DNA from 3 places in the Pantoea sp. X-Soil-TKNS-1279 genome. Region 2 is predicted to be linked to each of the others. Evidence: predicted binding sites of a transcription regulator. Region 2 holds the regulator's gene; each other region holds the start of a gene.
The links. The regulator sigma-54, encoded in region 2, starts transcription at its own class of promoters, with help from an activator protein. The targets are predictions, from matches to a motif close to GTTGGCACANNTTTCGCTNT.

Region 1 (7,258 bases), 400 kb from region 2:
TGGCGATCTCGATTACCCGCTAGAAAAACCGCTCACGGGTGCCTTCCAGCACCTAAACTAAGCACTGGTTGAGGTTTACACAGGAACTTACAGAATGAGTGATGTATCTGAAAAGAAAGAGTACAGCTTCAACAAAAACTATCCGCGTGACCTGATTGGTTACGCTGGTCAGCCACCGCATGCCCAGTGGCCGGGGAAAGCTCGCGTGGCGGTGCAATTTGTCCTCAATTACGAAGAGGGTGCCGAAAATAACGTGTTGCACGGCGACGCCGGTTCTGAGCAGTTTCTGTCCGACATCATCGGCGCTGCCAGCTATGCCGATCGTCACATGTCGATGGACTCTCTCTACGAGTACGGCTCCCGCGCGGGTTTCTGGCGCATTCACCACGAATTTCAAAAGCGCGGTTTGCCACTGACCATTTTTGGCGTGGCGATGGCGCTGGCACGCCATCCGGAAATCGTTGCTGCGATCAAAGCCGCCGACTATGACGTGGTCAGCCACGGCTGGCGCTGGATCCACTATCAGGGGATGGATGCGAAGACTGAGCGCCAGCATATGCAGCAGGCGGTCGATGTGCTGAAAGATCTGTTTGGCAAAGCACCGACGGGTTGGTACACCGGGCGCGACAGTCCGAACACCCGCCGCCTGGTGGTAGAGCAGGGCGGCTTTAGCTACGACAGCGATTACTACGGCGATGACTTGCCGTTTTGGACGCAGGTGACCTGCCAGGATGGCACGGTAAAACCGCATCTGATCATTCCTTATACGCTGGAATGTAACGATATGCGCTTTGCCTCACCGCAGGGTTTCAACACCGCCGAGCAGTTCTACACCTACCTGCGCGATACCTTTGATGTGTTGTACGAAGAAGGGGAAACTGCACCGAAGATGATGTCGATCGGCATGCATTGCCGTCTGTTGGGCCGTCCTGGCAAATTCCGTGCTTTGCAGCGTTTCCTTGACCATATCCAACAACACGACCAGGTATGGGTGTGTACGCGTCAGCAGATTGCCGACCACTGGATGGAGACTCATCCCGCAGAATAAAAGCCCCCCGTAGCGGCGCGATTTATCGCGCAATTCCGTGCGCGATGCGGGAAAAATCCGCGCGATAAATCGCGCCGCTACCCCTGAAGGTTTATATCTTGCCCGTAGCCGGGCAAGATATCGCTAGATCATCAAACTCACCTGCGCGGCAACAATACGCCAGCCGCACGGCAGTCGGACCCAGGTCTGCTGCTGACGGCCAATCTTCTCCGTCCCGGCACGGGTGAACTCGGTGCTGCACACCGCATAATCATCACCAAAGGTGGTGATCACCGTATGGCGCAAGTCGCGATCCAATCCGGCAGAGGGACGAGCCGCACGAAACGCCCGGATCTCCTCAATGCCATACAGATTTTCACCGGCGCCGAGACGGACGGTGCGGTTGTCGTGCCAGAACAGTTCATCCAGCACTGCTACGTCATTGCTGACCAGTGCCTGCTCGTAGCGGTAAAACGCGGCGGTGACTTCGGCGACAATCGCCGGACGATCGATATTCTCTGGGGTCATGGTTATGCGTCCATCAGGGTAGTTTGCGGCAGCGTCAGCCCTTGTTGTTGCAGCGCCCAGGCGGCGCGCAATGCCAGGTGTTCTTTAAACGGTGCTGCGATCAACTGCAAACCAATCGGCAAGCCGCTGGCGGTAGGTAGCGGCACGGTACAGACCGGCAGGCCGAGGAAGGAGATCGGCTGGGTCAGCATCCCCATGCTGGCACGGGTTGGCAGATCCTGCCCATTAATACGAATGGTTTCCTGACCGATGGTGGTCGCGCTGCATGGCGTCGCCGGGGCGATCAGCACGTCAAAATGTTCAAACAGCGGCAGTACCTGCTGCTGGAAATGGCGACGGAAGCGCTGTGCCTGCACATACCAGGCGGAGGGCAGCATCGCACCCGCTAACAGGCGTTCACGCGAGTTCGGTTCGAAACGTTCCGGCATCTCACGCAGTTTCGGCAAATAGTGATTCCCCCCTTCGGCAGCGGTCAGGATAAAGGCGGCAGAGCGTGCAATCTCGGCATTCGCCATTGTCACTTCATCGCTGGCTGTCAGCGCTTTGGCAGCAATAGCCAGCGCGGCTCGCGCGTCATCATCACACCAGGTGGAGAAGAAACCGCCCAGCACACCACAACGCAGCCCTTCAAGTCCTTGAGTCAGGGTTGGGCTGGCTGCCGTCACCGGTTGGGCAGCCTGAAACGCATCGCTGGCATCCGCACCCTGTAAGGTGTCGTACACCAGGCTGAGGTCTTCTATTGAGCGGGCAAACGGACCGATATGGTCAAGGCTGGCAACAAACGGATGGCTGCCGCTACGCGATAAGCGACCAAAAGTCGGTTTCAGACCATAAATGCCGCACAGCGAGGCCGGTACGCGAATCGAACCGTTGGTATCACTCCCGAGGGAGAAATGCACCAATCCGGCAGCGACCGCAGCGGCGGAACCGCCCGAGGAGCCGCCCGCCACCCGGCTGAGATCGCGCGGGTTGTGCGTGGGTCCGTAATGGGTGTTTTCGGTGGTGAAGCCGTATGCGTAAGCATCCATATTCAACATGCCGGAGAGCAGCGCGCCTGACTGGCGCAGTTTGCTCACTGCCCAGGCATCGTCGCGTGCCGCAGGACGTTCGCTGAACAGGCTGGCACCGGCCAGGGTACTGTGCCCGGCGACATCAAACAGGTTCTTCACCGCATAGGGAATTCCCGCCAGCGGGGGGAGCGTTTCACCGCGCTGGCGTTGCGTATCCAGCTGACCCGCTTCTTTCAACATGCGCTGACCGGTGACTTCGGTCCAGGCATTCAGCGCCGGGTTATGTTGTTCAATCGCGGTCAATGTCTGCTCGGCAATGGCGCGTGCGCTAATCTCACCGTTGCTCAGTGCCTGTTGCAGCGCGCTTATCGAGAGGGTGGAAAGTTTCATAGCTTATACACTCCCGCCACTTCCATGCGATCGTCGAGTGGAAAGGCCATCAAGGGTTCGGCCATCGCGGCAATACGGTTGAATTGGGTTAAAAGCTCGGCGCGGCGCGCCTCATCCAGCTCCAGCGCCAGAATCTGTTCCATCTGGGCGATATAGGCGGCCCAGTCCGGTTGTGTCGTCATCTTTTCTCCTTAGAAACCTGCGGCGCTGCCGTTGCTGCGAGGGTCAAATGCGCCTTCAAACATGCCGTTGTTATGACGGATGATGGCACCTGCGTGACCCACCACCTCACTAAAATCGGGCAACACCTCCACTTCATGACCCAGCTCGCGTAATTGCTGCACCGTTTCCGGCGCGAAACGCGCTTCCAGCTTGAGGGAGTCAGAGGATTGTCCCCAGGTGCGGCCCAGCAGCCAGCGTGGTGCGCTCACCGCCTGTTGCAACGGCAGCCCCTGAATCACATGACGGGTAAAGATCGCCGCCTGGGTCTGTGGCTGACCATCGCCACCCATTGAACCGTAAACCATAGTGCGGCCATCTTTCAGCCGTGCCGCCGCCGGGTTAAGGGTATGGAAGGGCTGTTTGCCTGGTGCCAGTGCCAACAGGTGGCCCGGCTGTAAACTGAAAGCCGCACCGCGGTTTTGCCAGGTGATGCCGGTACCCGGCAGCACCACGCCACTACCGAATTCGTGGTAAATGCTCTGGATAAAGGAGACTGCCAGCCCGCTGCTGTCCATCACCCCCATCCACACGGTATCACCGGGGCCTTTACCGGTGCCCCAGGGAGCGGCAGTCGCATCATCAATCTGCGCGGCGAGGCCAGCCAGATGATCAGCATCCAGCAGGCTCTGCACATCAATGTCGATATGACGCGGATCGGTAATATGTTGGTCACGCAGGCCAAAGGCTTTCTTGGTGGCTTCAACGATGCGGTGCACGGTCTGCGCGTCATCCGCTTCCGCCATGTTGAGGCGATCGGTGATGCCGAGAATCGCCAGCGATACCAGCCCCTGGGTCGGCGGGGTCATGTTCCAGATGTCGCCTTCGCTGTGGGCCAGATGCAACGGCGTGCAGCGGCGTGCCTGCTGGCGTTGCAAATCTTCCAGCGTGATCGGCATACCCAGCGCGGACATCTCACGCGCCAGATGGTGCGCCAGCTCACCGCGATAAAAACTGTCTAACCCCTGTTCGCATAACAAACTCAGCGTGTTCGCCAGCGCCGGTTGGGTAAAGCGGCTGCCTGCGGCAGGTACTTCGCCATCGGGTAAAAAGTTGGCGGCAAAACCGGGCTGGTCCTGTAATTCATCACGTTTCGCTGCTGTCGCTGCCGCCTGTGAAGCGGTGACGGGAATACCGTCGGCCGCGTAGCGGATGGCATCGCGCAGCAGACGTGCCAGCGGCAGTGCCGGGCTGCCCAACTCAGCAGAGAAAGCCAGCGCCTCCTGCCAGCCGCTGACGGTACCGGCCACGGTCAGGGCCGCTTTGGGGCCACGGTGTGGAATTTTTGTTGCGCCGTGGTAGAAATCAAAGTGCGCCAGTGAACCGGCAGCACCGCTGGCGTCAATGGCGATCGGATCACCACCGGGAGGCACGATCAGCCAGAAGCCATCGCCACCTAAACCATTCATATGCGGGTAAACCACGGCGACAGTGGCGGCAGCCGCCACCATAGCTTCGATGGCGTTGCCACCTTCGCGCAGCACGGCTAAGGCACTTTCACTGGCGAGATGATGCGGGGTTACGGCCATACCTAACGGGGCCATATTGCTCTGTATCATAGTGAACTCATTTTTGGGTACATGGCAAAGTTATAGCAAGAGCTGTTCCAGTTTTGGTCGGACACCATTGTGGATCGATTTATGCTAGCTTGTGATGAAACGAAAGTTACAGGACGAATGATGAAACAGCTAGATGAACGCCTCCGCAGTCACTATCCGCAACTGTCGCCGCAGGAGCAGCGCATTGCCGATTTTGTCTTTGACCATTTTGATGACCTGATCAGCTACAACAGCGCCGAGCTGGCGCGGCTGAGCGGGGTATCAAAAGCCACGGTGAGCCGGCTGTTTAAGCGCCTCGGTTACGAAAAATATAAAGACATGCGCGATGAATTGCGCACGCTGCGCCAGAGCGGCATGCCGTTGACCGACAACCGTGATGCTGTGCAGGGCAACACGCTGCTGTCGCGCCATTATAAGCAGGAGATGGCGAACCTGACGCAGTGGGTCAACGGCATCGACCCGCAGCAATTTGGTGAGGTGATTCAGGCGCTGGCACAGGCAAAACGCTTGTTTATCATTGGTATGCGTAACGCCTATCCGGTAGCGCTGCACCTGCGCCAACAGCTGATGCAGGCCCGTCCTCAGGTCCATGTGCTGCCGCAACCGGGTCAGACGCTGGGTGAGGAGCTGGTGGATATCACCCCTGATGATGTGGTGGTGGTGATGGCATTTCGTCGCCGTCCACGCATTATCCGTCCGTTGATGCAGCAGTTGCAGCAGAGCAACATTCCGGTACTGGCGCTGTGCGAACCCCAGGCGCAGGGCATCCTCACCCTGGCGCGTTGGCAGTTGTGTGCGCCGCTCGACAGCGTCTCCGCCTTCGATAGCTACGCTTCTGCCATGAGTCTGATTAACCTGCTGGCCAATGCGTTGCTGCATGAAATGTTGTCAGAGGGGCGTCAGCGAATTCACCAGATTGCCGACCTTTATCAGCATCTGGATGAGCTGGAACACCGTTAAAGGGCACCTTTTTGGTGCTTTGCACCTTTTTTGATCAGAATCACAGACGGGCAATGCGCCCGTTTTTTTTCGTCTGATAATGCAGAAACCCTGATTTTACGTGGAAGTGTTCTTTTTGTTTCGGTTGGCACATTAGTTGCAGAACGATTCATCAAGAATCTTTTGTTTCACATAAACTCACCGGGGTGCATAATGAAAAAAGTTTTAATGGCGGTAGCGGGCGCTGCTCTGATGATGGCGCAGGTTGGTAGCGCAATGGCCGATCAGTTGCAGGACATCCAGAAACGCGGCGTGATCCGCATTGCCGTGCCGCAGGACTTCCCGCCGTTCGGTTCTGTCGGCACCGATTTACAGCCGCAGGGCTACGACATCGACATGGCGAAGTACCTCGCCAAAGAGATGAAACTGAAGTTGCAGCTGGTGCCCGTTTCCAGTGCCAACCGTGTGCCTTACCTGCAAACCGACAAAGTCGATCTGGTGATCTCCAGCATGGGGAAAAACGCCGAGCGTGAAAAAGTGATCGACTTCAGCCGTGCTTACGCACCGTTCTTCCTCGGCGTATTTGGTCCGAAAGGCGAAGAAATCAAAGATGCGGCGGCGCTGAGCGGCAAATCCATCGGTGTAACCCGTGGTGCGGTAGAAGATATGGTTCTGACCGGTATCGCTCCGAAAGATGCCGAGGTGAAACGTTACGAAGATAACAACACCACGCTGTCTGCTTATCTTTCAGGTCAGGTGCAGTTTATCGCCACCGGTAACCTGGTCGTCGCAGCGATTGCCCGTCAGAACCCGGCCAAAGCCCCGGTGGCGCAGTTTATGCTGAAAGACTCCCCGTGCTTTATCGGTCTGAAGAAAGACGAGCCAGCGCTGAAAGATAAAGTGAATGCGCTTATCGAGCAGGGCATTAAAGATGGCACCCTGAACAAACTGTCCGAAGAGTGGCTGAAAGCGCCACTGCCGGCCAACCTCGGCGCATAAGAAGGACGGCCAATGATTGGGCAACTTAACTTTGCTGCGCTGTGGCCACACTGGCCGGAGTTACTGGCAGGGCTGTGGGTCACCATCCAACTGACGGTGCTGGCAACGGTGGGTGGCGTCGCGCTGGGTATTCTCGGTGCCGCGCTACGCAGCGGTAAACCCAGCCTGGCGGGGCGCATCTGGGGCATTTACGTCGAGCTGATTCGTAACACGCCCTTTGTGGTGCAGCTGTTTTTTATCGTCTTTGGTTTACCCAATCTTGGTCTGAAACTGACGGCGGGCGAAGCTGCGCTGCTGGCGATGCTGATTAACCTCGGTGCCTACAGCACCGAGATAATTCGTGCCGGTATCCAGGTGACACCAAAGGGGCAATGGGAAGCGGGCCGTGTACTCGGCCTGACCCGCAGCCAGACGTTTTTGCGTGTGGTGCTGCCGCCGTCGTTGCAACGTATTTATCCGGCGCTGGTCAGTCAGTGCATCATCGTGATGCTGGGTTCTTCGGTGGTATCGCAAGTCTCCTATGAGGAACTGACCTTCGCCGCCAACCTGATTCAGTCACGCACCTTTTTGAGTTTTGAAGTCTATCT
Region 2 (7,258 bases):
ATTTGGCTCTATTAAAGCAACGATGGTTGCGCAGGCAATGAATTTGTTCGATAAATCAACTGGTCAGGCAGCGATTCTCCGTATTCGACTATCATCGAATGCTATGGTGACCTTGGTGATTGATTAATACAGGGAACAGGTAAGAGATAATTTGATGGCTAAGAATAAAGGGAAACTTTGGCAACGTGTAAAAGTGTGGATCGCAAAATTTCTTCTCGCCTGGCTGGGTATTTGGCTGGCAGGGATTTTGCTATTTTCCTTCTTGCCGGTGCCTTTTTCCGCAGTGATGGTTGAACGACAGCTGGGTGCCTGGCTGCACGGCAATTTTGGCTATGTGGCGCATTCGGATTGGGTCAGCATGGATGAGATCTCACCGTGGATGGCGCTGGCGGTCATTGCCTCTGAGGATCAAAAATTTCCAGAACACTGGGGATTTGACGTTGCCGCGATTCAGTCGGTGCTGGATAACGACGGTGATGAACGGATGCGTGGTGCTTCGACGCTATCGCAACAAACCGCGAAAAACCTGTTTTTGTGGGATGGACGCAGTTGGGTTCGTAAAGGGCTGGAAGCGGGATTGACGGTAGGAATCGAAACGGTCTGGACCAAGCGACGCATTCTTACGGTCTATCTGAATATCGCCGAATTTGGCAACGGTGTGTTTGGGGTAGAAGAGGCATCCCAGCGCTATTTTCACAAACCCGCCAGTCGCCTGACTATGGCAGAAGCGGCGCTGCTGGCGGCGGTATTGCCTAATCCGATCCGTTTTCGCGCCGACGCCCCTTCAGGTTACATCCGTCAGAGACAGCAATGGATTATGCGCCAGATGCGGCAACTGGGTGGGGAAGGTTTCCTTAACCGCTACAAATTGCACTGAAGCGGTTAATCCTCATCAAAACCGGCTTCAAACAATTCAATTACCGCTGCCAGCGCCTGGGTTTCTTCCGGGCCGCTGGCTTCAATCTCAATATGGCCGCCTTTGGCGGAATCCAGCATCAGCAGCGCAATTACGCTGCTGGCTTCCGCTTCCGTTCCTGCTTCATTACGCAGCAGCACTTCTGCGTCGAAACTTTGCACCAGTTCAAATAACTTCATCGCCGGGCGCGCATGCATGCCCAATTTATTACGAATCTCAACGGTTTGCTTCACGGTCATGATTTGCGTTTTTCCAGGGTGCGATGACGGGATTGCACATTTTTACCGCGCGAACGGAAATAGTCGGCCAGTTGTTCGGCGATATAGACCGAACGATGTTTACCACCGGTACAACCGATTGCGACAGTGAGATAGCTACGATTATTGGTTTCCAGCATGGGGAGCCACAATTCAAGGTAGCTGCGTGTCTGATAGATAAAGTTGTGCACTTCAGTATGCCGGTCGAGGAACGCGGCCACCGGGCGATCAAGGCCGGTCATCGGACGCAGTTTTGGGTCCCAGTGTGGGTTAGGCAGAAAACGCACATCAAACACATAATCGGCATCAATCGGAATGCCATGCTTGAAGCCAAAGGATTCAAACACCATCGTCAGCTCGCGTTCGCGTTTACCCAGCAGACGGGTGCGAAGCATTTCAGCCAACTCATGCACCGACATCTCGGAGGTATCAATGATCAGGTCAGCCCGTGAACGCAGTGGTTCAAGCAGGTCGCTCTCCTCATCAATCGCGCTTTCCAGTGACAAATTCTTACTGGAGAGTGGATGCAGGCGACGTGTGTCGCTGTAGCGACGGATCAGCGTGTTGCGATCGGCGTCGAGGAACAGCAACTGTGGCGAAAACGAGTCCGGCAGGTTGTTAAGCGCGGTTTCGAAAATCTCCGGTGATTCCGGCATATTGCGCACGTCGATACTGACGGCAGCAGAGATGTTGCGTTCGCTTAAGGTATTGGCCAGTTCTGGCAGCAATACCACTGGCAGGTTATCGACACAGTAAAACCCCATGTCCTCAAGCGCACGCAACGCGACTGATTTTCCTGAGCCTGACCGACCGCTAACGATCATCAGCACCATCACATTTCTCCCGTTTTAAACCGGCGCATTGGCCGGTAAAAGTATCTGTCGCTTAAGGGTGGTCTTCCTGCGCTTCTGTGATAATGGCATAGAGTTCTTCATCGCTCTGCGCAGCGCGCAGACGGCGACAGACGGTTTTATCTGCCAGACGTTTTGCCACCAGCGATAATGTATGCAGATGGGTTTTACACTGGTCTGCGGGCACCAGTAGTGCAAACAGCAGGTCCACAGGCTGGTTATCCACCGCGTCAAAAGCGATAGGTTGATCGAGGCTAATGAACACGCCTACGGCGCGCAGCGTGTCCTCCTCCAGTTTGCCATGTGGAATGGCAATACCATTGCCAATACCGGTACTGCCCATGCGTTCACGGGTGAGGATCGCTTCGAAAAGCGTCTGGTGAGGCAGATTGAGCTGTTTGGCTGCCAGTTCGCTGATTATTTCCAGCGCACGTTTTTTACTCTGGCAGTGTACGCCGCTGCGGGTGCAGTCCAGCGTAAGGACCGAGCTCAATTCCAGTGTCAGATCGTTGTTCATCATCGTTTCACTTGCGAGTTCACATAGCCGCGAGGATCACCCACTTTACCCCTTATCACGGGAAAAATGCAGTGTCTCCTGTTGGCGCTTGCGCAGATGACAAAACGGGGCGGTCAGCCCGCCCCATTCTGTGCTCTGAGTACCGAACCTATCAGTACTCTGCAAGCGTGAAGGTTAGTGTTTTTTCAGTTTATCTTTATGTTTGGTCAACTGACGGGAAAGCTTGTCGATCAATCCGTCAATCGCCGCGTACATGTCTTCCGCTTCCGATGTCGCGTGCAATTCACCGCCGTTCACATGCAGTGTTGCATCAGCAATCTGCGTTACCTTTTCCACTTTCAGAACAATATAGACCTGATTAATGCGATCAAAATAGTGTTCCAATTTGGCAAATTTGCTATTTACAAATTCGCGCAGCGGCTCGGTAATCTCTACATTCAGTCCGGTAAGGTTTATTTGCATAGGTCTTCCTTCTCAATACATTCAAACCAGCTGCTTGCGCTGATTCGAGGGCGGGATGGACAAAGACTCGCGATACTTAGCAACCGTACGGCGGGCCACCATGATGCCCTGTTCAGATAACATGGAGGTCAGTTTGCTGTCGCTCAAGGGTTTTGCGGGATTTTCCGCAGAGATCAATTTTTTCACCAACGCACGAATTGCCGTCGAGGAGGCTTCGCCGCCACCTTCGGTATTCACATGACTGGAGAAAAAATATTTCAGTTCAAAGATGCCACGCGGGCTATGCAAGTACTTCTGCGTGGTAACACGGGAAATGGTGGATTCATGCATATCCACGGCCTGGGCGATATCCGCCAGCACCATCGGACGCATGTACTCCTCGCCCTGTTCAAAAAACGCCTGCTGCTGCTCGACAATACAGCGAGTCACTTTCAGCAGCGTGTCGTTACGGCTCTCCAGGCTCTTAATCAGCCATTTGGCTTCCTGTAAATTGCTGCGGATAAACTGGCTGTCGCTGTCATTACGCGCCGCACCGCCCATCGCAGCGTAGTGCTGATTAATTTTGAGACGCGGTACGCTGTCGGCATTTAGCTCAACTGTCCAGCGGGTGCTGACCTTGCGTACCAGTACATCCGGGATGACATACTCAGGTTCGCTAGTGTTGACCGACTGACCTGGACGCGGATCAAGCGACTGAATCAGCAACATTGCCTCTTTCAGCACATCTTCTTTCAGACGCGTCATGCGCATCAGGCTACGGAAATCGTGATTGGCCAGCAGATCGAGATGATCGCTCACAATCAACCGTGCTTCCGCCAGCATCGGCGTATCGGCGGCATATTGGGACAGCTGCACCAGCAGGCAATCACGCAAATCGCGTGCGCCAACGCCGACCGGATCAAAACGCTGTACGCGTTTCAATACCGCTTCCACTTCTTCCAGCGTCAGTTCTTCATCACCGATGCTGTCGCAAATATCCTGGAGCGTCACGGTGAGATAACCGGTGTCGTCAATGGCATCGACAATCGAAGTCGCAATGGCGCGGTCGGTATCGGTGAACGGTGTCAGCTCAACCTGCCACATCAGATAATCCTGCAACGACTGCGTGGTTTCGCCCTGATAGACCGGCAGCTCATCATCCTGGTAATCGGTACCCGTACCGGAAGGCGTTCCGGCGGTGTAGATTTCATCCCAGGTTGCATCGAGCGGCAGCTCTTCCGGCATGTCCTTCTGTTCCAGAGCCTCGCGGGTGTCGAGGGCTTCGCTTTCCTGATATTCGCGTGCGTCTACTTCTTCATGGAGTTCTGATTGTTCGAGCAATGGGTTGCTTTCCAGCGCCAGTTGTAATTCCTGCTGGAGTTCAAGCGTAGAGAGTTGCAGCAAGCGAATTGCCTGCTGCAACTGGGGTGTCATCGCCAGCTGTTGGCTGAGCCTGAGTTGCAAACCTTGCTTCATAATCCGGATTGAATTTCCTAAGCAAACGTCGGAGGTTCCGACACCTTATCAGAGTCTGAACTCTTCGCCCAAATAAACACGCTTAACCTGCTCATCTGCAAGTATTTCATCGGGTGTGCCGTGAGCAATCAGATGCCCCTGGCTGACGATGTAAGCGCGTTCACAAACGGCAAGGGTTTCGCGTACGTTGTGGTCGGTAATCAGCACACCCAACCCACTGTCGCGCAGATGTTCAATGATCTTCTTGATATCAATGACGGAAATTGGGTCAACACCGGCAAATGGTTCATCCAGCAGGATAAACTTAGGATTGGCAGCCAGCGCGCGGGCAATCTCGACACGACGGCGTTCACCGCCGGAGAGTGCCTGACCCATGCTGTCACGCAGGTGTTCGATGTGGAACTCTTCCATCAGTTCGTTGGCTCGATCCTGACGCTGCTCTTCGCTGAGATCGTCACGGATCTGCAATACGGCCATCAGGTTGTCGTAAACGCTGAGGCGACGGAAAATCGAGGCTTCCTGCGGCAGATAACCAATGCCGCGACGTGCACGCGCATGTAGCGGCAGAATGCTGATGTCTTCATCATCAATCACAATACGACCGGCATCGCGCGGCACGATCCCGACCACCATGTAAAAGGTGGTGGTTTTACCGGCCCCGTTGGGGCCAAGCAATCCGACAATTTCACCGGATTTAACTTGCAGGCTAACGTCTTCTACCACGCGGCGGCCTTTGTAGGCTTTCGCCAGGTTTTCAGCGATCAGTGTGGCCATAGAAATTAGTTACTCTTCTTTTGGCTCTGGGATGAACCGTTTTTGTCCTGCAACTGCGACGGCACCAGCACGGTGGTCACGCGTTTGCTCTGGCCCTGACTGTAGGCCTGCATTTTCTGTTCTTTCACCAGATAGGTGATGCGATCGCCTTTGATATTGCTATCCAACTGTTCAATGTAGGCGTTACCCGTCAGCTCAACAAAGTCATTCGCCAGTTCATAGTGCAATTTGGCCGCATGACCCTGTACCGGCTTACCGTTGTCCTGCATCTGATAAAAGGTTGCCGGGTTGCCCCAGGCATCAACGATGGTTTTTTTGCTGTCACCACCCGGGCGAGTGACGACGACTTTGTCGGCGGTGATCTTGATCGATCCCTGAGTCACGATGACGTTGCCGGTAAAGGTAGCGACATTGCCTTGCAGATCCAGCGACTGATTCTCTGAATCGATATTCACGGGTTTGTCAGAATCCCCGGTTAATGCCAGAGCGGGCAAGCTGGTGGCTAACAGGGCGCTGACCAGCAGTAATTTAAGGCTGTTGTTTTTCATTTTGGATTTCATAGGAGGATTTGACCTTTTCAATCAACTGGGCATTTTTCGTCCGTAAGTTGCCGCGCATCTTCATGCCAGTAGAGTTAAAACTGCGGCCATAAAGGGTGACCTGATCGTCTGAGGTAACATCCTGGGTGACGAGATTGACCACCGCATTATCGGTTTTAATGCGTTCCAGCTCCGAATCCTGCGTCAGGGTGTTCACTTCAACGTGGCCGTAAAGATAAAGCATACGATCTTTGGTGAGCTTTGCCTTATCGGCGCGCACAGACCAGGTCGGAATTTTATTCACGTCGTAAGTGGTCATCACCGGATTATCGAACCAGCTCAGTTCATCGGCAGCAAAGTAGGTCACTTTATCCGAAATCAGTTTGTAGGCCAGCGCACCGTCTGGATTGTACACCACGGTGTGAGAAGTCGAACTGGTGTAAGTCGGCTCCTGGTCGTTGGTGGTAACCGGCGCTTTGCTCTCATCCTGGTTGGTAAGATTCCAGCCAATCAGCACCAGAGCGATTAGGGCCAGAATCAGCGTTATCCAACGCCTGCTTTTACTCATACTGATTGCCCTTTGGCATCCTCAAATTTGTTCTGCGCCATTAAGATCAGATCGCAAAGTTCACGTACCGCACCGCGGCCACCGGCAATGCGGGTGACGTAATGCGCGCGCGGCAACAGAATCGGGTGCGCATCGGCGACCGCTACGCTCAGACCCACGCGGGCCATTACCGGCCAGTCGATCAGGTCATCACCGATATACGCCACCTGTTCCGCAGATAATGACAGTTTATCCAGGAGTTCGCGCCAGGCCAAAAGCTTATCCGATTGTCCCTGGTAAAGATGCGTAATGCCGAGGGTTTTGCAGCGATCTTCCATCAGTTTGGCATTGCGGCCGGTAATAATAGCCACTTCAATGCCGGAGGTCAGCAGGCAACGAATGCCATAGCCATCGCGCACGTTGAAAGCTTTCAGTTCTTCGCCGCTGTTGCCCATATAAATCAGGCCATCTGACATTACGCCGTCCACATCACAAATCAGCAGGCGGATCTGCGCTGCGCGCGCCATCACTTCTGCGCTTACCGGACCATAACAGGTCTCGATTGCAGCTGTTTCAACACTCATGTTCTTTTCCTGTTCAGACAACGCCAGCGCGCAGCATGTCATGCATATGTACCACACCGAGCAGGCGATCGTCATCGGCCACCAGCAGCGCAGTGATGTTTTTGTTTTGCATCAGATTAAGGGCGTCAACGGCCAGCAGGTTGGGACGTACGCGAATACCGCCGCGTGTCATCACATCTTTGATGCTGGCTGACTGGAAATCGATACCCATATCAAACACCCGACGCAAGTCACCGTCGGTAAAGATGCCTTCGATTTTCATCAGGTCATCAACGATCACCGTCAGGCCGAGATTTTTACGCGTGATCTCCAGCAACGCATCACGCAGTGAGGCATCCCGAGAGACATGCGGGATC
Region 3 (7,258 bases), 2.1 Mb from region 2:
CGAGGCTGGGTTCATCCAGCAGCAGCAATTTCGGGCGGCTCATCAACGCACGGGCAATCGCCAGCATCTGCTGCTCACCGCCCGATAGCGTCATCGCGCGCTGTTTACGCCTTTCCAGCAGTCGGGGAAACAGCTGATACATGCGATCCTTATCTTCGCGCGCAAAGCGGTCGCCGATGGCAATGGTGCCCATCAGCAGATTTTCCTCCACCGTCATATCCGGGAAGATGCGCCGGCCCTCCGGCGCCTGCGCGATACCACTGGCGGCGATAAAATGGGTGGATCGGTGACTGATGGCCTCGCCGCGAAAGCGAATCTCGCCAGCGGCGATGCGCGGTTGGCTGAAAATTGACATCAGCAGCGTCGATTTACCCGCCCCGTTGGCACCAATCAACGCCACGGTTTCGCCTTCATTAACCGTCAGCGACACCTGCTTCAGTGCTTGCACCGGGCCATAAAATACGTCCACCTGTTCAAAGCTCAGCATCGGTTCAGACATGGTCATCCTCCTCTTCCGCGCCGAGATAGGCGGCAATCACCCGTGGGTCATGACGGATTTGCTGCGGCGTGCCTTGCGCAATCACGTCGCCGTGATCCAACACCACGATATGATCGGAGATACGCATCACCATCGGCATATCGTGTTCAATCAACAACACGCTGATACGATGGTCGGCGCGCAGCCGATGCAGAATCTGGCTTAACGCCTCGGTCTCCACCGGGTTCAGGCCAGCCGCCGGTTCATCAAGGCAGATCAGCTCCGGGCGGGTACACATGGCACGGGCAATCTCCAGTCGCCGCTGCTGCCCATAAGATAAGGTGCCCGCCAGTCGGTTAGCGCTGCCCACCAGGTCAACGTTCTCCAGCCAGTAAAATGCCCGGTCCAGCGCGCGATTCTCCGCTTCGCGATAACCACGGGTATTCAGGATGCCAGCGATCAGTTGACGGTTAACCTGCATATGCTGCGCCACCAGCAGGTTCTCCACTACCGACATCTCGCGAAACAGGCGGATATTCTGAAAGGTACGCGCCAGCCCGGCGCGGTTCACCAGATGCGCGCCACCAAACATTTTGTACCAGATACGTGAACCCAGCCGCGCCGGATGCAGCCAGTCACCGGGATGAATTTTCTGCCCCAATACCTGGATCACATCGGTCGATCGCTGATTGGCGTTAAGAGTGATGCGCCCGCCAGTGGCGCGATAGAAACCGGTCAGACAGTTAAATACCGTGGTTTTACCCGCGCCGTTCGGGCCGATCAACGATGTCACCGAACCACGCTCCACTGCCAGGCTGACGTCGTTCAACGCCTTAATACCGCCGAAGCGCATCATCAGGTTATTCACCTGCAAAATCGCATCACTCATGGCGCACTCCTTTACGCAGCGGTACACCCACGCGCGCGGTACGTACCAGGCCACGCGGTCGCCAGATCATCATCAGCACCATCAACATGCCAAACAACAACACGCGATATTCGGCAAAGCTGCGCAACAGTTCCGGGGCGACCGTCAGCACAAAAGCCGCCAGCACCACGCCGAGCGTCGACCCCATCCCGCCCAGCACCACAATGGCGAGGATCAGCGCCGATTCAAAGAAGGTGAACGAGGTTGGATTGACAAAGCCCTGATAGGTGGCGAAAAACACCCCGGCGATCCCGGCGGTGGATGCGCCGAGCATAAACGCCGACAGCTTGACCAGCACATGATTCAGCCCCATTGCGCGACAGGCGATCTCATCCTCGCGCAGCGCTTCCCACGCGCGGCCAATCGGCATACGCGTCAGGCGATGTTTGATCCACAACACCAGCAACACCACCAGAACCAGCACCACATAGATGAAGATAAACTTCATGTTCGGGTTGTAGTCGAGATGGAAAAACTCGTTGTAGGGGACACCGCCCTCGCGTGCGCGACGGCCAAACTCCAGACCAAAAAAGGTCGGTGCCGGCACCGAGACACCATTGGGACCGCCGGTAAAGGCCAGCCAGTTGTTGAGGATCAGACGGATGATTTCACCAAAACCGAGGGTGACGATCGCCAGGTAATCACCGTGCATCCGCAACACCGGAAAACCGAGTAGCGCCCCGGCAAAGGCCGCCATCAAGGCCGCCAGTGGCAACATGCTCCAGAAACCCAGGCCGAGATACTCATAACCTAACGCCAGTCCATAAGCGCCGATGGCGTAAAACGCCACATAACCGAGGTCCAGCAACCCGGCAAGCCCCACCACGATATTCAACCCGAGGCCGAGCAACACATAAATTAACCCCAGGATCGCTACCGTCAGCAGGTATTTACTGGAAAGGAACGGAAAGGCCAACGCCACCACCACCACCAGCGGCAGGACCCAGCGCAGCGCTGAGCGGTGGCCCGGCTCACGGACATATACCCCGTCATCGCTGCCTTCGAACTTGCGGGCGAAGCGTTGTCCGGTCGGAGTTTGCAGCAACAGGCTGAGCAGCAGTCGCCCCACCATCACCACCCCCACCAGCAGTGCGACCCGCAGTGGCGACAGATGAAAACTGTAGCCATCCAGCACCACGCCGACGATCGGTCCAAACACCACCAGCGCCACCAGCCCGGCCATCAGACAATCCAGCAGCGACTGGCGCACATCCACAGATTGCGTCATTGCACTCATTTCGGCGTCCTCACACTTTGGCAACCAGCGGTCGTCCCAATAGCCCCTGTGGCCGGAAGATCAAAATCACCACCAACAGGGCAAAAGAGAAAACATCTTTGTAATCGGAGTTCACCAGTCCGGCGAATTGCGCTTCCGCCACCCCGAGCAGCAGACCGCCGAGCATCGCCCCAGGCAGCGAACCGATACCGCCCAGTACCGCAGCGGTAAACGCCTTAATGCCGATGACAAAGCCAATGTAGAAATCAAAGGTGCCGTAGTTCATGGTCACCAGTACCCCGGCCAGCCCGGCCATTGCCGCACCAATCATAAACACCAGCGAGATCACCCGATCGGTGTTGATACCGAGAATCGCGGCCATGCGCCGATCCTGCTGCACCGCACGACAAATCCGCCCCAGCCGTGTGTACTGAATAATCCACGTCAGCAGCGCCATGCCGCACAGAGCGGCAATCAGGATAAACACTTTGGTCCAGGTGATTTGCACCACGCCACCATCAATCTCCATACGCAGCACGCCACTCATCAACGTGGGGATGCCCTGCTGATTCGGTCCCTGGCTCAATTGCACGTAGTTCTGCAAAATCAGCGACATCCCAATCGCCGAAATCAACGGCGCAAGACGGGTGGAGTTGCGTAACGGGCGATAAGCGATGCGCTCAATGGTCCAGCCATACACGGCGGTGATGACGATAGTGAAGATCAGGGTGCCGAAAATCAGCAGTGGAAAGGAGTGGATGCCGAAGAAGCTGAGCAGGCCCAGCCCGATGGCACAAAGATAGGCGGAGATCATATACACCTCGCCGTGGGCGAAGTTGATCATGCCGATAATGCCGTACACCATGGTGTAGCCGATAGCAATCAGCCCGTAAACCGCGCCCAGCGTCAGGCCGTTCACCAGTTGCTGAAGAAAGAAGGCGTCCATATGCAAGTCCCGTGCTTAAGGGGAGCGCAAACCTCGCGCCCAATCGCGAATGGCCCCGCTGCACGCGGGGCCGCGTGTCAGCTTACAGCTGGTGATATTTGCCTTTATCGTCCCACTGGTAGACCACGTAATCCGAGACTTTCAGGTCGCCTTTGCCATCCCAGGCTTTTTTACCCATTACGGTATCGACGCTATTCGCTTTCAGCCAGTCGCTGGCTTTGGCGTTATCTTTCCCTGCGGCTTTATACGCAGCGGCCAGAGCCTGCACCGAGGCGTAGGCATACAGGGTGTAACCTTCCGGCTCAAAACCACCCGCGCGGAACTTGGCGATCACCGCTTTACCATCCGGGATCTGACGCGGGTCCTGACCAAAGGTCATGTAGACCCCTTTGGTGTATTGCGGGCCACCGGCAGCAGTCACCATATCTTCCGTCACGATGCAGTCACCGGAGAAGAAAGCAGCCGTAACGCCCTGTTCACGCATCTGACGCACCAGAGGCCCCGCTTCCGGGTGGCAACCGCCAAAGTAGACCACATCCGGTTTCACCGAGGCGATTTTGGTAACCAGCGCGTTGAAGTCTTTCTCACCACGCGACAGACCTTCATATAACACCTCGTTGACGCCACGTTTTTCCAGTGCCGCTTTGGTCGCATCAGCCAGCCCCTGACCGTAGGTGTCTTTATCGTGGATCACCGCCACGCGTTTGGCCTTCAACTTATCGATGATGTAGTTAGCCGCAATCGCCCCTTGTTGGTCGTCACGGCCACACATACGGAACATGGTTTTCATGCCGCGTTCAGTGATTTGTGGGTTGGTGGAACCGGGGGTGATCGCCAGCACACCGGCATCGTCATACACTTCAGAGGCGGGCATGGTGGAGGAGGAGCAGAAGTGGCCGACCACTGCCAGCACCTTGTCCTGATCCACCAGACGGTTGGCTACCGCCACCGCCTGTTTTGGTTCACAGGCGTCATCGCCCTGCACCAGCACAATTTTCTCGCCGTTAATGCCTCCGGCAGCGTTGATATCATCCGCCGCCTGAGTGGCACCTTTCCAATACTGTGCGCCGTAAGTGGCATTAGGGCCGGAAAAGGGTCCGGCTACACCAATTTTAATGTCAGCCTGGGCATAAAACGCCGCACTCAGGCAACCAGCAATCACGACCTTCAATGGTACTTGTATGAATTTCAAAGACATGCTTTCAATCCTCAACGGGTCAGGAACGGAGCCATACCACGGCCTGGGAGAAATCAATTTCTGAAACTTAACGAAGTGCGATGAGTGGCCAGCAGGGCCACGGTTAACGATTAAGCAAAAACCTCGCCAAAGGTAAGCATTGGTGACAAATTTTTGCACCGACAGCGCGTTAAAGCGGCGGGAACACGTCTGCTGATCTTAACCATAGCCAGCGTTTGCCGACACACCAGCACTCTGATGGTGCAGAATGCGGTCGATCACAGATTCTTCATGGTGCTGAGGGGTTTACCCGCTATGCTATAGCCAAATCGGCCCAAATTTCGGAGGGAGAACCTATGACTACACAACGGAACGGTATCAGCAGCCAGCAGGCGCTGGATGAACTGGAACGCCTGTACGACAACGCGGTTGCGGCTTTACGCAGCGCAATTCGTGACTTTACCGAACAGGGACGTCTGCCGGATGAAACGGCACGGCAGCAGGGATTGTTTGTTTACCCGGAACTGCGCCTTACCTGGGCGGGCGATGGCCCGCAGCAGAACCGCACCCGTGCCTGGGGCCGCTTCACCCATACCGGCAGCTACAGCACCACCATTACCCGTCCGGCTTTGCTGCGTCATTACCTGAGCGAGCAACTGTCGATGATTGAGAAAGAGTACGAGGTGGTGATTGAGGTCGGTCCCTCTCAGCAGGAGATCCCCTACCCTTACGTGATCGACGGTTCGGACCTGTCGCTGGATCGTTCCATGAGCGCCAGCATCGCCCGTCATTTCCCCACCACCGAGTTGTCGCAGATTGGTGATGAAACCGCCGATGGCCTGTTCAACGCCGACGCGCAGTTCCCGCTGTCGCATTTTGATGCGCTGCGTACCGACTTCTCGCTGGCGCGTCTGCGTCACTACACCGGCACCGCCGTTGAGCACTTTCAGCCGTTCGTGCTGTTCACTAACTACACGCGTTATGTCGATGAGTTTGTGCGCTGGGCGATTGAGCAAGTACAGGATCCGAACACACCTTACGACAGCCTTGCCTGTGCTGGCGATGTGGTGATCACTAAAGAAACCCAGGATCCGGAAGCGATGATGTCGGACCTGGCGTGGAAGAAGCACCAGATGCCCGCCTGGCACCTGACGTCACCCAATCGTCGCGGCATTACGCTGGTGAATATCGGCGTGGGGCCATCCAATGCCAAAACCATCTGCGACCATCTGGCGGTGGTGCGTCCCCATGCGTGGTTAATGATTGGTCACTGCGGCGGCCTGCGCGAAAGCCAGACCATTGGCGATTATGTGCTGGCCCACGCCTATCTGCGTGACGACCATGTGCTGGACAGTGTATTGCCGCCGGATATCCCGATCCCCAGCATTGCCGAAGTACAGCGCGCGTTGTACGACGCCACCAAAGCGGTGAGCGGCATGCCAGGTGAAGAGGTCAAACAACGCCTGCGTACCGGCACCGTGGTGACCACCGATGACCGTAACTGGGAGCTGCGTTACTCCGCTTCGGCGTTGCGCTTTAACCTGAGTCGCGCTGTGGCGGTGGATATGGAGAGCGCGACTATCGCGGCGCAAGGGTACCGCTTCCGTGTGCCGTATGGCACTTTGTTGTGCGTTTCAGATAAGCCGCTACACGGGGAGATCAAGCTGCCAGGCCAGGCGAATCGCTTCTATGAAGGGGCGATTTCGGAGCATTTGCAGATTGGGATTTGTGCGGTGGAGTTGCTGCGGGCGGAGGGTGATAAGTTGCATTCGCGCAAATTACGCACCTTTAATGAACCGCCGTTCAGGTAGGACCAGGTGCGGTTGGTGACGCTCACCCCGGCCCTCTGGGCAGGTGCGGTCTGTGACCCTCACCCCGGCCCTCTCCCATAAGGGAGAGGGAGATGTGCCATATGCTCGATCGGTTCCCTCTCCCACTTGCGGGAGAGATTGCTTGCTCGATCGGTTCCCTCTCCCGCTTGCGGGAGAGGGTTAGGGTGAGGGACCAGGGTGAGGTTAATTACGCGCTCAACCAACCCAGCTTAATCACAAACAGGATCGACATAATAATCAGCGCCGCATTCACCTCTTTGGTACGGCCACTCAGCAGCTTCACCACCGTCCAGGTAATAAACCCAAACGCGATACCGTTAGCAATCGAGTAAGTCAGCGGCATGGTCAGCGCAGTGACCGTCACCGGCGCAGCCGTGGTGATGTCTTTCCAGTCAATCTCCGCCAGGCCAGAAGCCATCAGCACCGCCACGAAGAGCAGCGCAGGCGCAGTGGCGAATACCGGCACGCTACCCGCCAGCGGCGAGAAGAACAGGCTCAGCACGAACAGAATAGCCACGACAATCGCGGTCAGACCGGTACGGCCACCGGCGCTGACGCCCGCTGCCGATTCAACATAACTGGTGGTGGTTGAAGTCCCCAGCAGAGAACCAAACAGCGCAGCCGCACTGTCGGCGATCAGCGCACGGCCCATTTTCGGCACGTTGCCCTGCTCATCCGCCA

Region 1: a site for sigma-54 is predicted at 4,766-4,785, ahead of AC6I8N_RS04395 (gamma-glutamyltransferase family protein). Genes of this name have one in related genera too.
Region 3: a site for sigma-54 is predicted at 4,878-4,897, ahead of AC6I8N_RS12540 (branched-chain amino acid ABC transporter substrate-binding protein). Genes of this name have one in related genera too.

Annotation. Positions count from the first base shown of each region.
Region 1 is NZ_AP035948.1:970,940-978,197, forward strand. Features, by position in the region: gene hpxA (aspartate/glutamate racemase family protein) at 1-61, shown strand, start outside; gene puuE (allantoinase PuuE) at 95-1,048, shown strand; gene hpxZ (oxalurate catabolism protein HpxZ) at 1,172-1,555, opposite strand; gene AC6I8N_RS04385 (AtzE family amidohydrolase) at 1,558-2,955, opposite strand; gene hpxX (oxalurate catabolism protein HpxX) at 2,952-3,137, opposite strand; gene AC6I8N_RS04395 (gamma-glutamyltransferase family protein) at 3,147-4,733, opposite strand; gene hpxU (MurR/RpiR family transcriptional regulator HpxU) at 4,854-5,693, shown strand; gene AC6I8N_RS04405 (transporter substrate-binding domain-containing protein) at 5,886-6,671, shown strand; gene AC6I8N_RS04410 (amino acid ABC transporter permease) at 6,684-7,258, shown strand, end outside.
Region 2 is NZ_AP035948.1:571,687-578,944, forward strand. Features, by position in the region: gene mtgA (monofunctional biosynthetic peptidoglycan transglycosylase) at 155-877, shown strand; gene npr (PTS phosphocarrier protein NPr) at 883-1,155, opposite strand; gene rapZ (RNase adapter RapZ) at 1,152-2,006, opposite strand; gene ptsN (PTS IIA-like nitrogen regulatory protein PtsN) at 2,059-2,541, opposite strand; gene hpf (ribosome hibernation promoting factor) at 2,716-3,003, opposite strand; gene rpoN (RNA polymerase factor sigma-54) at 3,025-4,458, opposite strand; gene lptB (LPS export ABC transporter ATP-binding protein) at 4,507-5,232, opposite strand; gene lptA (lipopolysaccharide ABC transporter substrate-binding protein LptA) at 5,238-5,792, opposite strand; gene lptC (LPS export ABC transporter periplasmic protein LptC) at 5,761-6,339, opposite strand; gene kdsC (3-deoxy-manno-octulosonate-8-phosphatase KdsC) at 6,336-6,902, opposite strand; gene kdsD (arabinose-5-phosphate isomerase KdsD) at 6,916-7,258, opposite strand, start outside.
Region 3 is NZ_AP035948.1:2,650,738-2,657,995, forward strand. Features, by position in the region: gene AC6I8N_RS12520 (ABC transporter ATP-binding protein) at 1-499, opposite strand, end outside; gene AC6I8N_RS12525 (ABC transporter ATP-binding protein) at 492-1,367, opposite strand; gene livM (high-affinity branched-chain amino acid ABC transporter permease LivM) at 1,360-2,643, opposite strand; gene AC6I8N_RS12535 (ABC transporter permease subunit) at 2,654-3,568, opposite strand; gene AC6I8N_RS12540 (branched-chain amino acid ABC transporter substrate-binding protein) at 3,651-4,766, opposite strand; gene AC6I8N_RS12545 (AMP nucleosidase) at 5,102-6,556, shown strand; gene AC6I8N_RS12550 (NCS2 family permease) at 6,765-7,258, opposite strand, start outside.